DNA from 4 places in the Nocardiopsis moroccensis genome. Region 1 is predicted to be linked to each of the others. Evidence: riboswitches for the same ligand, from Rfam matches in the RefSeq annotation. Region 1 holds a riboswitch; each other region holds the start of a gene.
The links. A riboswitch is a leader RNA that binds a small molecule or an ion and turns the genes downstream of it on or off. The one in region 1 is predicted to bind cobalamin.
Positions count from the first base shown of each region.

Region 1 (3,925 bases):
CCGGGTGCCCGGTGACGAAGAAGGTGGCCCGGGCGTCGTGCTCGGCCAGGGCGTCCAGCAGTTCGGGGGTCCGTCCGCCGGGGCCGTCGTCGTAGGTCAGCGCCACGCACCTGGTGTCGGGGTCGGCACAGTCGACGGAGTCCTCGCGCGGGGGCAGTACGCCGGGCGCTGCTGCCTCGGAACCGTCCTTGTCCGCCTCGGGGGCCTCGGCCACCGAGAACTCGCGTACGCCCGTGGTCGCGGCCTCGCGCACGCGCAGCCCGAGGTCGGAGAGCAGGTCCTGGGCCTCGTCCCGGTCGATCACGGCGTGGACACGGCCCTCGGAGGCGGGGGCGACCTGTCCGGAGTCGAACTCCACCACCAGGTCTCCGTCGGGGTTGAACCCCACGGAGTCGTACAGGGAGCTGATCGGGTGCAGGGCGGCGGGTGCGGCGGCGGTGTCCGACACGGCCTCGCGCACCCGGTCGTTGAGTTCGGCCAGCTCCTGCTGTCCGGCGAGCAGACGGCTGGAGCCGTGGACCGCGCCCTTGCCGGTCTCGTACCAGTAGGTGCTGTGGCCCTCGCGGGTCTCCTCGGAGTCGGTTTCGGTGGTGGTCATCCGGACCCCCACGATCCCGCCTTCCGCCGCGGTCAGCCCCCACTCGCCGACGAACGAGCGCGCACCGGGGTTCGCGGCCTCGAAGGCGTGCGCCTGGGCGGTCAGGGTGCGGTCCAGGAAGTCCGCCAGGGGTTCGGCGTTGGGGATCGCCGGGTAGCTGACTGCGACCTCGCTCCCGCCCTCGTAGGCGATCTCGGTCTCGGTGAGTCCGGGGAGCGCGGCGGGGTCCACGACGGTCAGTTCGTCGGGTTCGCCGGTGGCGGGGAGGCGCACGTCCTCCTCGGGCTGCCCGGCCGTCCTCTGGGTCTCGGCGGTGTCCTCGATCAGGCCCGGGGGCCTGGCCGCCGACAACACCAGTCCCAGTAGGACGACCATCGCGAACGCGACCGTGAGTAGGGGCCGGTCGGGGGACATGGTCGGACGGTCTTGCTGCTTCACCTGGGGTTCTCCACGTTCATCGTCAGACGAACGTTCGCGGGGGAGGCGGGGGCGCGCTCTCCCACGTAACGCTGATGTCGGTTGTGATGCCGAGCACACGGCGGGGGTTCGTCTCGTGCGGGCGAGGGCCGCGCCGGGGTCAGGGGCGGAGGGGCGCTCCTATACTTGCAGGAGTGGAAGGTACACGCTCCATCCTTTCCACCTCGGAGGCCCTCCGGGGCGGGTGGTGCGTGTCGAAAGAGGGAACCCGGTGCGACTCCGGGACTGCCCCGCAGCGGTGAGTGGGAACGACCGTCGCCATAAGCACTGGTGAACCGACCGGAAAGGTCGGGAACTGGGAAGCGGCGACTGCTAGGAGAACCGGCCCTCACGCCGGAAGCGCCCACGAGTCCGAAGACCTGCCTCCGCCCGGCGGCGCACCCGTGCCGCCGGTGGTCCCGTGCCCCGAGGGAGGGCCGAGGGCGGAGACGGCCGTGCGCTGAGAAAGCGTTCTCCGGCATGTCCGCGTCCTCGCTCGCCTCGCGGCCGGTACCCGGCTTTCGACGAGGGAGAGAAGCTTCATGACCACGACCCCGGGGGCTCCCAGGACCACCGTGCGTTCCACGGTGCACGGCTACCCGCGCATCGGCCCCGACCGTGAGCTCAAGCGCGCCAGTGAGTCCTATTGGAAGGGCGACACCACCGCCCGGGAATTCGACGCCGTCGCCTCCGAACTCCGCAGGGGCGTCTACGCCCAACTGCGGGAGGCGGGCGTGGACGACCTCCCGTCCAACACGTTCTCCCCCTACGACCACGTGCTGGACACGGCGGTCCTGTTCGACCTGGTCCCCTCCCGCTTCCCCTCCCCGGCCCAGGCCGGGGACCGGGACGAGCAGTTGCGCCGCTACTTCGCGCTCGCCCGCGGCGAGCAGGGCGCACCGCCCCTGGAGATGACCAAGTGGTTCGACACCAACTACCACTACCTGGTTCCGGAGCTGTCCCCGAGCACCCGGCCGCGCCTGGTCGGTGACAAACCCGTCGCGGAGTTCCGCGAGGCCTCCGAGGCCGGTTTCCGGACCCGCCCCGTGCTGCTCGGCCCGCTCACCTTCCTCCTGCTGGCCAAGGCCGCCGACGACGCTCCCGAGGGCTGGGAACCGATCGAGCTGCTCGACCAGCTCCTGGACGCCTATGCCAAGCTTCTGGGCGACCTCGAGGAGGCGGGCGCCACCGAGGTCCAGCTCGACGAGCCGATCCTGGCCACCGACGAGGGCCGCGCCGCCGTCGGCCACCTGGAACGCGTCTACCAGCGGTTGGGGTCTCTCACCGAGCGCCCCGCGCTCCTGGTCTCCACCTACTTCGGCTCCATCGGCGCCGCCGCCCTGCGTGTGCTCAAGAACTCCCCGGTGGAGGCGGTCGGCCTCGACCTGGTCACCGACCCGGAGGGCGTCGAGGACCTGGCCGCGGTCTCCGGCCTGGGTGCCACCCGGCTGGTCGCGGGCGTCGTGGACGGCCGCAACGTCTGGCGCACGGACCTGCCCGCCGCCGTGGCCGAACTCGGTACCCTGCTCGCCCTCACCGACGAGCTCACCGTGAGTACCTCCTGCTCGCTGCTCCATGTCCCCATCGACCTGGACGCCGAGACCGCCCTCGCTCCCGAGTTGCGCGGTGCGCTGGCCTTCGCCAGGCAGAAGGCCGAGGAGGTGGCCCTGCTCGGCCGCGTCCTGTCCGAGGGTGCGGACACCGGTTTCGACGCGGTCGGGACCCGGCCCCCGTCCTTCACCGACGCCCGGGTGCGCGCCCGCCTGGACGCTCTGGGCCCGGATGCCTACGAGCGTCCCGAGGAGCGGGGCGCCCCCACCGACACCGCGCTCACCACGACCACCATCGGTTCCTTCCCGCAGACCCCCGAGCTGCGCCGCGCGCGTGCCGCGCACCGTCGGGGCGAGCTGCCCACCGAGGAGTACAAGCGGATCCTCCGCGCGGAGATCGACCGCGTCATCGCGCTTCAGGAGGAGATCGGCCTGGACGTCCTCGTCCACGGCGAGCCCGAGCGCAACGACATGGTCCAGTACTTCGCGGAGCAGTTGGAGGGCTACGCCGCCACCCGGAACGGGTGGGTGCAGTCCTACGGTTCGCGCTGCGTACGTCCCCCGATCCTGTTCGGTGACGTCTCGCGCCCCGAGCCGATGACGGTCGAGTGGATCACCTACGCCCAGTCGCGCACCGACAAGCCGGTCAAGGGCATGCTGACGGGACCGGTCACCATGCTCGCCTGGTCGTTCGTCCGGACCGACCAGCCGCTGGGCGAGACCGCCCTCCAGGTCGGCCTGGCCCTGCGCGACGAGGTCGCTGATCTGGAGAGGGCGGGCATCCGCCACATCCAGGTGGACGAGGCGGCCCTGCGGGAACTGCTGCCGCTTCGGGAGGAACGGCGGCAGGAGTACCTGGACTGGGCGGTGCGTTCGTTCCGCCTGGCCACCTCCGGGGTCGCACCGACCACGACCGTCCACACCCACATGTGCTACTCGGAGTTCAACCAGATCGTCGGCGGCATCGAGGCGCTGGACGCCGACGTCACCAGCGTCGAGGCGGCCCGTTCGCGGATGGAACTCGTGGCGGCCCTGGGCCGGCGCGGCTACCGGCGGGGGATCGGCCCGGGCGTGTACGACATCCACTCGCCGCGGGTGCCCTCGGTGGAGGAGATCGAGGCCTCGCTGCGGCTGGCGGTGCGGCACGTGGAGGCCGGGAACCTGTGGGTCAACCCGGACTGCGGTCTGAAGACCCGCGGTTACGCCGAGGCCGAGCAGGCCCTGCGCAACATGGTGGAGGCGGCCCGCCGGGTCCGCGCCGAGATCGGCGCCCGGACGCCGACCGGGGGCTGACCCGTGGCCCCCGGCGGGGGCTGACGGG
Region 1 is NZ_CP199747.1:521,107-525,031, forward strand. It holds gene ACUKCB_RS02130 (polysaccharide deacetylase family protein) at 1-1,012, opposite strand, end outside; cobalamin riboswitch at 1,227-1,456, shown strand; gene metE (5-methyltetrahydropteroyltriglutamate--homocysteine S-methyltransferase) at 1,597-3,897, shown strand.

Region 2 (3,925 bases), 1.1 Mb from region 1:
ACGGCTCGGTCACCGACCAACCTAGCGCCGGAGACCGCTCCCGGACCGACCGCGGCCCCGCCGTTGCCGAACCGGCTGCCGATCGGCGTCCCCGGGCCCTGTGGCAGGCTGGGGCGACGTTTCACGGCGACCGGTCCCCGCCGCACCCCTCCGGCCCGGGCAGGCGCCGGCGCACGCGGCCCCGGTCGTCGCCGGACGGACCCCCCGTCCGGTTCCGCACGATCCCCTCATGAGCAGTACCCGTGAACGGAAGACGCCGTCGGCACCTTCTCGCGACCCTCGAACCCATGCTCGAATCCGACGAGCGGGTCGAGGTGACGACCATCGTCAACCTCAAGTCGGTCTCCGTGGGCCGAACCGCGGCCACCGCGGCCGTTTCGGTGGCCCTGGGCAGCGGCATGGTCATGATCCCGAGCCCGGTCCCCATGTACCTGGCGATGACCGACCGGCGTCTGTTCATCTTCGAGGCGGACCCGACGTTCGCCAAGCCCAAGGAACTGTTGATAACCCTGCGCCGGGCCGGTCTGGTCCGCTCGCGCATCCGCGAGCGGGTGATCAACTCGTCCTTCGTGGTCACCGTGCCGGGTGAGGAACAGGGTCTGCGGATCCTGTTCCCCCTGTTCGGTCGCAAGGAGCGCGACGTGGTGGCCGCGGCCATCCCCGAGGAGGGCTGAGCCCTCGTCGGCCGACGGGAGACCGAACGGCGCGGCACGGCGGGCCGGTGCTCGGACCAGCCCGCCGTGCCGTGCCCGCGCTGCCGGAAGCCGCTGGGGCCCGCCGCCGTCCGGGCTTTCCGATCGGTAACGCGGGTTGAACTCGAAGATAACGAAGTGGTATCGATGGGGGGTGCGAGTCGAGAGAGCCCCGGTGGGCGCCCAGGCCCCACCCCCAACCGTTCCGGCCACATCCTGGATGGAGTTCGCCCGCGTCGCCGCCATGGTCGCGGTCATCCTCGTGCACGCCTACTCCCCGTTGGTGAGCACCCTCCAGGCCGAGCTCGGCGGTCCCACGTGGTGGACGGCCAACGTCGTGGACGCCGCCGTGCGCTGGTGCGTCGCGGTGTTCGTGATGATCAGCGGCGCGCTGCTGCTGCGCCCACGCGAGGAGAGCGCGGGTGACTTCTACCGCAAGCGGTGGGCCAGGATCGGTGTGCCCCTGCTGGTCTGGAGCGCCGCCTACCTGCTCTGGCACTACTGGCGCGAGGGCATCGACGCCTCCCAGGCCGCCGCCCAGGCCGCCTCGGGATCGCCGTCGATCCACCTGTACTTCCTCTACGTCATCGCGGGCCTCTACCTGTTCACCCCGTTCCTGCGCACGGTGGTCGCACACACCTCGCGCACCGGGCTGTGGTGGCTGACCGGGGTGGCGTTCGCGGTGGGGATCGCCGACCAGCTGCTGTCCCTGGTCGAGGGGGCCGGCGGGGCGAGCGCCGTCACCCGCTTCCTGCCGTTCCTCGGCTACTACCTGCTGGGTTGGCTGCTGCTGACCGCCGACACCGGCCCCCGGACCACGCGCTACGGAGCCGTCGCGCTCGTCCTGGGCGTGGCCGGAACCGCCGCGGGCGCCGGGACGGCCGCCCGCATGGCGGGGGAGTGGGGCCCCGCCGGCGAGTACTTCTACGGCTTCCTCTCCCTGCCGATGATCCTCGCCGGGGCGGGCGCCTACCTCGTATTGCGCACCGCGGGCACCCGACTGGCCATGGCGCAGGGTCCGACCGCCGCGGCCACCAGGCGGGCCGTCCGGGTGGCGTCCGGGCTGAGCCTCGGCGTCTACCTCGTGCACGTCATGGTGCTGTACACGCTGCGCGACCTCTGGGGCGTGCCCGACGGCTTCCTCGCGCTGTTCGCCGCCGTGGGCTACGCAGTCGCGACCGCCGCGATCAGCCTGGTGCTGGTGGCCCTCGCCCAGCGGGTCCCCCTGCTGCGCGTCATCGTCTGATCCGGCCGCACCACCGCCGCCCACGGACCCCCGGGGCAAACCGCGCCCGGGGCCGGGAGGGGCACGCGGCCCTTGTTATCCTTCCCGGGCCAGTCGTACCACTCAGGTGGTCAGGGAATCCGGTGCGAATCCGGAACTGACGCGCAGCGGTGTGGGGGACGGGCGGGGTACGCGAGCCACTGGGGCACGGGTGCGCGGGCGGCAGCGTCCGCGCGGCACCGACCCGGGAAGGCACCCCGTCCGGAGGAACCCGAGTCCGAAGACCTGCTGGCCCCTCCGCGTCGAGTGCGCGGAGGCGAACCCGTGCCGGGCTCCGCGTTCGAGCCCCGAACCCGAGGCGTCCCCATGCCGCGTCACGCGCTCCCGTCCTTCGCCCTCCTGCTCGTCCCCGCCCTCGCCCTCACCGCCTGCGGTGTCCCGGGAGACCGGGAAAACGACAGCACCGAAGCGGCCACCGCATCCGGTTACCCCCGCACCATCGACAACTGCGGCCACGAGATCACCCTCGACACACCCCCGGAACGGGTGGTCTCCCTCAACCAGGGGTCCACCGAGATCCTGCTCTCCCTGGGCCTGGAGGACCGGGTGGTCGGCACCGCCACCTGGACCGACCCGATCATGACGGGGCTGGAGGAGGCCAACGCCGACATCCCCCGGCTGGCCGAGAACAACCCCTCCTTCGAACGGGTCCTGGAGGCCGACCCCGACTTCGTGACCGCCTCCTTCGTCTCCACGCTCGGCACCGGCGGCGTCGCCACCCGCGAACAGTTCGAGGAACTGGGCGTCCCCACCTACGTCTCCCCGACCGACTGCGCCGCGGGCAAGGACAACGAGAGCGGCGGGGACGGCTCCCGGAGCGAACCGCTCACCCTGGACTCCGTCTACGGCGAGATCCACGATCTGGCCGAGGTCTTCGGGGTGCAGGAGCGCGGGGAGGAACTGGTCTCGCAACTCCAGCTCCGGGTGGACACCGCGACCGAGGACCTGGAGGTCTCGGACGTGAGCCTCATGTACTGGTTCGCCAACTCCCAGTCGCCCTACCTCGCGGGCTGCTGCGGCGCCCCCGGGGCCATCACCGGCGCCGTCGGCGCCCGGAACGCCTTCGACGACACCCACGACGAGTGGCCCCAGATCAACTGGGAGACCGTCGCGGACCGTGATCCCGACGTCATCGTGCTCGGCGATCTGACCCGTGAGTCCCAGACCGCCGAGACCGCGGAGGCCAAGATCGCCTTCCTGGAGACCAACCCGGCCACCCGCAACCTCACCGCGGTGCGCGAGGAGCGGTACGTCCTGCTCAGCGGCCAGGCGATGAACCCCTCCATCCGCACGGTCGAGGGCATCGAGCTGGTCGCGGACGGCCTGCGCGAGCTCGGGTACACCCGGTGAGAGGTGCCCGCCCGGCACTGCTCATCACCTCAGGTCTCCTGCTCCTGGCCCTGTCGGTCTCGGTCGCAGTCACCATCGGCCCCGCCGACATCACCCCGGCCCAGGTCTGGCGGTCGGTCGCGGCGCGGTTCGGCCTCGGCGAGAGCCCGCTGTCGCAACTGCGCGAGGGGATCGTGTGGAACCTGCGGATGCCCCGCACCCTGCTCGCCGCGGTCTGCGGGGCGGGGCTGGCCCTGTGCGGCGCGGTGATGCAGTCCCTGCTGCGCAACCCGCTGGCCGACCCCTTCGTCCTGGGGGTCTCCTCCGGCGCCTCCACCGGTGCGGTCGCCGTGATCGTGCTCGGCTGGGGCGCCGGTGTGGTCTCGCTGTCGGCGGGTGCCTTCGTGGGCGCCCTGCTCTCCTTCGCCATGGTGATGCTGCTCAGCCACTCCCTGGGCGGCAGTATGGACCGGGTCGTGCTGTCCGGGGTCGCGGCCATGCAGCTGTTCTCGGCGCTGACCTCGTTCACCGTGCTGACCTCAGCGGACGCAGAGACCACCCGCGGGGTGCTGTTCTGGCTGCTGGGCTCCCTCAGCGGCGCGGGCTGGACCGACGTGCT
Region 2 is NZ_CP199747.1:5,571,027-5,574,951, forward strand. It holds gene ACUKCB_RS24625 (hypothetical protein) at 288-674, shown strand; gene ACUKCB_RS24630 (acyltransferase) at 847-1,938, shown strand; cobalamin riboswitch at 2,012-2,224, shown strand; gene ACUKCB_RS24635 (ABC transporter substrate-binding protein) at 2,284-3,327, shown strand; gene ACUKCB_RS24640 (FecCD family ABC transporter permease) at 3,324-3,925, shown strand, end outside.
Region 2: another riboswitch for cobalamin. It lies ahead of ACUKCB_RS24635 (ABC transporter substrate-binding protein); the one in region 1 lies ahead of metE (5-methyltetrahydropteroyltriglutamate--homocysteine S-methyltransferase).

Region 3 (3,925 bases), 1.1 Mb from region 1:
ACCTCGCTGACGGGGAGGTGCTCGGCACCCATGCGGGTGGCGAGGGCTGCGGCCAGGCCCAGCCGCATCGGGCCGGACTCACCGTCCACGACGACGGTGGCCACACCCAGTTCGGCGACGTGGTCGGCGGCCGCCAGCGAACGGCCGACCGAACCCCGACCCCCGGTGGCCCGGCCGTCGGTCACCAGGACGAGCAGCGGACGCTGCCTCGGGTCGCGCAGCCGCTCGCGCCGCAGGATCCGGGCGGCCTCCAGCAGGCCCTCGGCGAGCGGGGTGCGCCCCCCGGCGGGCAGTTCGTCCAGGCGGGCGGCGGCGGTGTCCACCGAACGGGTCGGCGGCAGCACCAGCTCGGCCCTGGTTCCCCGGAAGGTCACCAGACCGACCTTGTCGCGGCGCCGGTAGGCGTCCAGGAGCAGGGACAGGATGGCGGTCTTGACCTCGCCCATGCGTTTGCGCGCCGCCATCGAGCCGGAGGCGTCCACGCAGAACAGCACCAGGTTGCTCTCCTGCCCCTCACGCACCGCGACGCGCAGGTCGCGGGGGAGCAGGCTCACCCGGCCGCCGCCGTGCGGGCGGGAGGCCGCCGCCTTGACGGTCTCCACCAGGTGGAGCGAGCTCCCCGAGCCCCCGCCGGGAGGTTCGGCCCCGATCCGGCGGCCCCGGGTGCCGAGGGCGCGGCTGCGCCGGCCGTCCGCACCGATCCCGGTGCCCCGGGCGGTGAACGTTCGGGGGCGGTAGGGGGTGCTCGCCCCGACCGTGGTGCCCGGCGCGGGCCGGGAACCGTCGCCCTCGGCCTCCTCGGTTTCTTCTGGTTCCCGGGCCGGGGCCTGGGAGTCCTCCGGGCCCCGGGGCTGTTCGGGTGGCTGGTCCGGTTGGTCGGGACCCGGGTCCGGGCCCTGGGCGGGATCCGCCTCCGGACCGTCGGTGGCCGGGGCGCCGTCCTCCTCGGGCCCGCCGTCCCGGCCGGGGGTGGGGTCGTCGGAGTCCTCGGGGCCGTCGGAGCCGCCCGGTGGTTCCGGGTCGTCCGGCGGCGGCTCCTCGTCGCCCAGGATCCGGTCCAGGAGCTCCTCGTCCAGCCCCGGTGCGTCGAACGGGTTCCGTCGGCGCCGGTGCGGCAGGGCCAGCAGGGCGGCGCGGCGGATGTCGGCCCGGGTGACCGAGGTCCGCCCCTCCCAGGCGGCGTGTGCCAGGGCCGTGCGCGCGGTCACGATGTCGGCGCGCAGGCCGTCCACCTCGAACGCCGCGCACACCTGCGCGATCTTCAACAGCGCGGCGTTGGACAGGCGGGCGTGCCGGACGGTCTCCCGGGCCGCCGCGATCCGCTCGGCCAGGGCCTTCTCGGAGGCGCCGTAGCGTTCCGCGAACGCGGCGGCGTCGGAGTCGTAGGCCATCCGTCTGCGGACCACCTCGACCCGGGCGGCCGGGTCGGCGGGCGCGGCCACCTCGACGGTCAGCCCGAACCGGTCCAGCAGCTGCGGGCGCAGCTCGCCCTCCTCGGGGTTCATCGTGCCGATGAGCAGGAACCGGGCGGCGTGCTCCACCGAGAACCCGTCCCGCTCCACGGTCACCCGGCCGGTCGCGGCGGCGTCCAGGAGGAGGTCGACCAGGTGGTCGTGGAGCAGGTTGACCTCGTCGACGTAGAGGAGGCCGCGGTGGCTCCGCGCCAGCAGCCCCGGTTCGTAGGCGACCTGGCCGTGCGTGAGCGCCTGCTCCAGGTGCAGGGAGCCCAGGACACGGTCCTCGGTGGCGCCGACCGGGAGTTCGACCAGGCGCACCGGGCGGCTCTCCACGGCCGTGCCCGCCGGGAAGGGGCCGTCCGGTGACTCCTGCGCGGGGTCGGCGGGGTCCACGGAGAAACGGTCGCTCCGGTAGACCTCGACCGGCGGCAGCAGGGAGGCCAGGGCCCGGACCGCGGTGGACTTGGCGGTGCCCTTCTGGCCACGGACCAGGACACCGCCGATCTCCGGGGAGACGCTGGCCAGCACGAGCGCCAGGCCCAGGTCGTCGAGTGGGTCGGCGTCGCAGCCGACGATCGCGGAGAAGGGGTAGTGGGACGTCCGCAATGGCATGTGAGGCTCCCGCTCGTTTCGCCATCGGTCATGGGCGGGTGCGGGGCCGGTCTTCGGACTTACCGAGTCCTCCTGTCCGGAGGCTCGGCTCACCGCAGCGGGCCTGTGCCGGAATCTCACCGGGCTTCCCAGATTCTCCCCGGGCACCGTCCCCACCGTTTCCGATGGTTGGGCAGCCGGGGCACCTCACACCTTCGGCCGCCACGATAGCGTCCTGCCCATGAAGGTCGAGACGTCCCCTCCCCGAATCACCGTCGTCGGCGTCGGCGCCGACGGCTGGCAGGGCGTGCCCGAGAGGCTGCGCGAGCTGGTTCTGGCGGCCGACACGGTACTGGGCGGGCGCCGGCACCTGGCCATGCTGCCGGACGTGCCCGGCCAGGAACGCCGCGCCTGGCCCTCCCCGTTGCGCGAGGGCCTACCGGGACTGCTCTCCTGCCTCGAAGGCCGCGCCGTCGTCGCGCTGGCCTCCGGTGACCCCCTGGTGTCGGGGATCGGCGGCACCCTGGTCGAACTACTCGGCGCGGACGCGGTGCACGTCGAACCCGCCGTCTCCTCGGTGTCCCTGGCCCGCGCCCGGATGGGCTGGCCGGCGCAGGGGTGCTCGGTGCTGACCCTGGTCGGGCGCGATCCGCGACTGCTGATGCGTGAACTGGCGCCCGGCCACCGCGTCCTGGTGCTCTCCTCCGGCGCCGACACACCCGGGACGGTCGCCGCCCTGCTGGCCGGTGCGGGCTACGGGGCCAGCCGGATGACCGTCCTCGGCGACCTGGGGTCGGCCGCGGAGTCACGGCTGGAGAGCACGGCCCACGACTGGCTCGGCGCACCGCCCGAGGAGGTCCCCGCACTGCACGTACTGGCGGTGGAACTCGCCGGACCGGCGGGGTACGGGCTGGTCGCCGGACTGCCCGACGAGGCCTTCGAGCACGACGGGCAGTTGACCAAGCGGGACCTGCGCGCCTGTGCCCTGGCCCGGCTGGCGCCCGCACCGGGCCAGCACCTGTGGGACGTCGGGGCGGGCGCGGGCTCGGTCGGTATCGAGTGGATGCGCGCCCACCCCTCGTGCACGGCCACGGCGGTGGAGGCCGACACCGGGCGCGCCGATCGGATCGGGCGCAACGCCGGGCGGCTCGGCGTCCCGGGTCTGCGCGTGGTCACCGGCCGGGCCCCGGACGCGCTGGCCGGGCTGGGCGCCCCCGACGCGGTGTTCGTCGGCGGCGGCGCCACCCGGCCGGGCGTGCTCGACACCTGCCTGGACGCACTGGGTACGGGCGGCCGACTCGTGGTGCACGGGGTGACGCTGGAGACCGAGCAGCTGCTCGCGGACGCCTACCGGAGCCACGGCGGGGAGCTGACCCGGATCGCGGTGGAGACCACCGCGCCCATCGGCACCTTCACCGGCTGGACCCCCGCCCGCACCGTCACCCAGTGGTGCCTGACCGTGCCCGACCGGTGACGTTCGGAGTGAGCCGGTCGGTCCCGGCTCCCGGAATTTCCACCACGGGCATGCCCGCGCTCCCTCCCCGGCGTTATTCTGGCCGTGTGGAGGGTCCCGAACCACCGCGCTCGGCGACTTCCTCGACGAGCCACCGAACGCTCGTGCCGGAGATCGCGTCCGTGTCGTCACCACCCGCCACCGGCATCGCTCAGGGGGCCACATGACCGTCACAGAGCACCACCCGCCGCCCGGTATGCCGACGTTCCCCATGGGGACCGACCTGTTCGAGCACCTCGCGGAACAGGCGTTCGAGGCCGACCGTGTTCGTATGGAGATGTTCAACGGGAAGGTCTGGGTCCACAAAGTGACCGACGGAGCCCACGCGGGGATCCTCACCTGGCTGATGCGTGAGTTCATGGCC
Region 3 is NZ_CP199747.1:5,596,420-5,600,344, forward strand. It holds gene ACUKCB_RS24735 (VWA domain-containing protein) at 1-2,069, opposite strand, end outside; cobalamin riboswitch at 2,098-2,235, opposite strand; gene cbiE (precorrin-6y C5,15-methyltransferase (decarboxylating) subunit CbiE) at 2,290-3,522, shown strand; gene ACUKCB_RS24745 (Uma2 family endonuclease) at 3,725-3,925, shown strand, end outside.
Region 3: another riboswitch for cobalamin. It lies ahead of ACUKCB_RS24735 (VWA domain-containing protein); the one in region 1 lies ahead of metE (5-methyltetrahydropteroyltriglutamate--homocysteine S-methyltransferase).

Region 4 (3,925 bases), 1.1 Mb from region 1:
ACGCACGACCCCGGGTTGTTCAGCCGGTGGCCCGTCTCCACCCGGAACAGGTCCAGTCGGTCGAAGGCGAACTCCGTGGCCAGCCGGGCCCCGGCCGAGGCCACGCCCCGCCCCTGCTCGGCCGGGTGCGTCCAGTAGGACAGCCAGCCGAAGTCGTGCCTGCGGCTGGACACCGAGACCTGCACGTGCCCGAGGGCCTTGTCCTGGCCGTCGACCACCACGAACCCGTGCACGTCCCGTTCCTTGGCCAGGACCGCCCGCCCGGCGATCCACTCCAGGGCCTCGTCCGGGGTCCGCGGCACGTCGCTCTCCTGCCTGGCCAGCTCCTCCCAGGCGAAGGCCGTCAACAGCCGGTCGGCGTCGCCCCGGTTCCACTCCCGTACTCGGTACAACCACAGCCCCTCTCACTGACAGCTCGGGTCGCGCCAACCTAGAACCGAGCCGGGGGCGGTGCAAGCCGTTTGCCGGTGCCGTCGGCCGCCCTCCATCCACTGGCCGACCGCCCCTCCTGGTCACACCCGCCCGAGCCCACGGCCCTGGCCGGAACCGGTCAGGGGCATGTCACGCCAGGCGCACTGTGGTACGTCTTCCCCGACATGACGGCAACAGAGGTCTTCGAGGAACACCGCCCCCTGCTGAACGGGGTCGCCTACCGGATCCTGGGAACGGCGGACGACGCCGAGGACGTGGTCCAGGAGGCGTGGCTGCGCTGGTCCCGGGTGGATCCGGACGGGATCGACAACCCGCGCGCCTACCTGGTGACCGTGGCGTCCCGGCTTTCCATCGACCGGTTGCGCAAAGCCAGTGCCCAGCGCGAGTCCTATGTGGGCGAGTGGTTGCCCGAGCCGGTCAGCGAGCTGCCCGACGCGGCCGAGCGGGCCGAGCTCGCCGACTCCGTGGAGTTCGCGCTCCTGGTGGTGCTGGAGACCCTCAGCCCGCTGGAACGGGCCGTGTTCGTGCTGCACGAGGCCTTCCAACTGCCCTACGCGCACATCGCCCAGGTCATCGACCGGAACGAGGCGGCCACCCGGCAGTTGGCCCGGCGGGCCCGGGACCACGTGCGGGAACGCCGCCCACGTTTCGAGGCCGACCGGGCGGCGCGCCGCCGCATTACCGAACGCTTCCTCCGGGCCTGCGTGGAGGGCGACCTGGACGGGCTCAAGGGACTGCTGGCCGAGGACGCCACCCTGGTCAGCGACAGCGGCGGCAGGGCCCCGGCGCCCCTGCGGGTGATCCGCGGCGCCGACAAGGTGGGCCGTTTCCTGGCCGCGGTGTCCCTGGAACGCAACGCCTCGCGCTTCCTGCGGTCCCTGGGCCTGGCGCCCACGGCACCGCTGCACACGGAGGTCGCCGAGGTCAACGGCGGCCCCGCCGCGGTCCTGTCGGTGGAGGGGGTCCCGATCACCGTGCTGACCCTGGACGTCTTCAAGGGCCGGGCCCGGCACGTGTACATGGTGGCCAACCCGGACAAGATGTCGCGTCTGCGGGCCACCGGCCCGTCCTAGGGGGCAGGGGGCGCCGCCGTCGTGGGCGGGGGCGGCGCGGATTCCGGTGGATTCGGGCCTGTGGAAACCCGTCGATAACCCAGCGTGACCCCAGGCGCCGGTCCTCCTGCAGCCGAGGAGGCAGTATGTCTGTCATGACCACCAGGCATCCGGCAGTTCCTCGCCGACCCGGGACCGGGCGTGCTCAGTCGGCGAACCGGAGGCGCGTGGGGCGGAGAGAGCGCCCGGGCACGGTCCGCCGGAACGAGCCGCGAGGTGGCACGATACCCTCGTCGGACCGGTCGAACCCCACGTCCGTGGGGCAGGGAACCCGGTGTGATTCCGGGACTGACGCGCAGCGGTGAGGATGACGGACGGGCACGTCCGGGGTGGTCCCCCGGACAGCCACTGGAGTAGAACTCCGGGAAGGCGCCCCGTACCGGTCGATTCCGAGTCCGAAGACCTGCCGGTAGCGGCGGACACCTCCGCCGAGTCATCCGCGGGCCCGCGAACAAGCCCCTGACCCGAAAGACGTGCATGTCCCTGCCCGGCACCCCGCCCTCCGCCCGAACCCCCCACAGCCGTACCCGGCGCGACCGCTGCCCCGGCGCGCTGAGGCCCTGGGCCGCCGACGACGGTCTGCTGGTCCGGCTCCGGCTCATCGGCGGCCGACTCCGCGCCCGTTCGCTGCGAGCTCTGGCCGCCGTGGCCGAACGGCACGGCAGCGGCCGCGTCCACGTCACGGGCCGCGCGAACCTGCAACTGCGCGCCCTGCCCGGGAACGCGGGACGGTTGGAGTCCGAGGTGCTCCGGGACCTGGAGGAGACCGGTCTGCTGCCCTCGGCCAGCCACGAACTGGTACGCAACGTGATGGTCTCCCCGTGCACGGGGCCGAAGGACCCGGCACTCCCGGACGGTGCCGTACCGGGCGGCGGGCGGGCCGACCTGCGGCCCGTCGCCTCGGCCCTGGACACGATGCTGTGCTCCGTGCCGCGCCGCGCGGACCTGCCCGGACGGTTCCTGTTCGTGCTGGACGACGGATCCGGGGACCTGCTCGACCGCCCCTGTGACCTGGGGCTCGTCGCCCTGGACGAGGGGATCGCACAGTTGCGGATCGGCGGGTACTGGGGCCCGGTGGTACCGCTCGACGAGGCGCCCGCCGCGCTGCTGCGGTTCGCGGACGAGTTCCTGGAACACCGCGGTCAGGGTCCCACGGCGCCCTGGCACGTCGCCGAGCTCCCGGCACCGCTGGCCGCACCGGTGGCTCCCGACCCGCGGCTGCCACAACCCTCGCCTCCCCTGCCGTACGGACCGCTGCCCGGGGGCGGACTACATCTGCGGGTCACCGACCGGGGGCTGGACCGCTCCGCCGTCGAGGAGCTCGCCGAGCGGGCGACCGCCGCGGGCCACGGAGAGCTCGTCGTCACGCCCTGGCGCGGGGTTCTGGTGCCCGGGGAGGTCCGATGACCGCCCCCCGCCGACCGAACCGGCACTACGAGTACGTCGACGACGGCCCAGCGATCTACACCGACTCCTTCGCCACCATCCGTCGCGAGGCCCGGCTGGGGCACCTGCCGGACAACGCCGAACGGCTCGCCGTGCGGATGATCCATGGCACCGGTCAGGTCGGCCTCGCCGACGACCTGGTGGTCCACCCCGACCTGGTTCCTGCGGCCCGCGCGGCCCTGGAGGGCGGCGCGCCGATCCTGTGCGACGCACGCATGGTGGCCGCCGGGGTGACCGCGAGCCGCCTGCCCGGCGGCAACGAGGTGCTCTGCTTTCTCGGCGACGCACGCGTCCCCGAGCTGGCGCGGGAGTGGGGCACCACCCGCACGGCGGCCGCGGTGTCCCTGTGGGAACCCCTGCTGGAGGGTGCCGTGGTCGCTGTCGGCAACGCGCCCACCGCCCTCTTCCACCTGTTGGAGATGCTGGTCGACGGGGCGCCGAGACCGGCCGCGATCGTCGGCTGCCCGGTCGGTTTCATCGGTGCCGCCGAGTCCAAACAGGCGCTCACCGAGTTCGCCGACCGGCACGGGACCGACATCCCGTACGTGACGGTCCGCGGCCGTCGCGGAGGGTCCGCGATGACCTCGTCAGCTCTGAACGCGCTCGCCAAGGAGGAGGAGTGAGAGGACGTTTCCACGGGGTCGGTGTGGGTCCGGGCGACCCCGAACTGATCACTCTCAAGGCGGCCCGCCTCATCCGCGCGGCCGACGTCGTCGCCTACCACGCCGGGGTCGGCAAGCGGTCCAACGCCCGCCGCATCGCCGAGGACCTGGTCCCGGCCTCCGCGGTCGAGGAACAGCTCACCTACCCGGTGACCACCGGCACGACCGACCACCCGGGCGGGTACGCGGGGGCGCTGGCCGACTTCTACGAGGAGTCCGCCGCACGGCTGGCCGTCCACCTGGATGCCGGACGCGACGTCGTCCTGCTCTCCG
Region 4 is NZ_CP199747.1:5,602,710-5,606,634, reverse strand. It holds gene ACUKCB_RS24775 (GNAT family N-acetyltransferase) at 1-392, opposite strand, end outside; gene sigJ (RNA polymerase sigma factor SigJ) at 597-1,505, shown strand; cobalamin riboswitch at 1,768-1,969, shown strand; gene ACUKCB_RS24765 (nitrite reductase) at 2,022-2,951, shown strand; gene ACUKCB_RS24760 (precorrin-8X methylmutase) at 2,948-3,613, shown strand; gene ACUKCB_RS24755 (precorrin-2 C(20)-methyltransferase) at 3,610-3,925, shown strand, end outside.
Region 4: another riboswitch for cobalamin. It lies ahead of ACUKCB_RS24765 (nitrite reductase); the one in region 1 lies ahead of metE (5-methyltetrahydropteroyltriglutamate--homocysteine S-methyltransferase).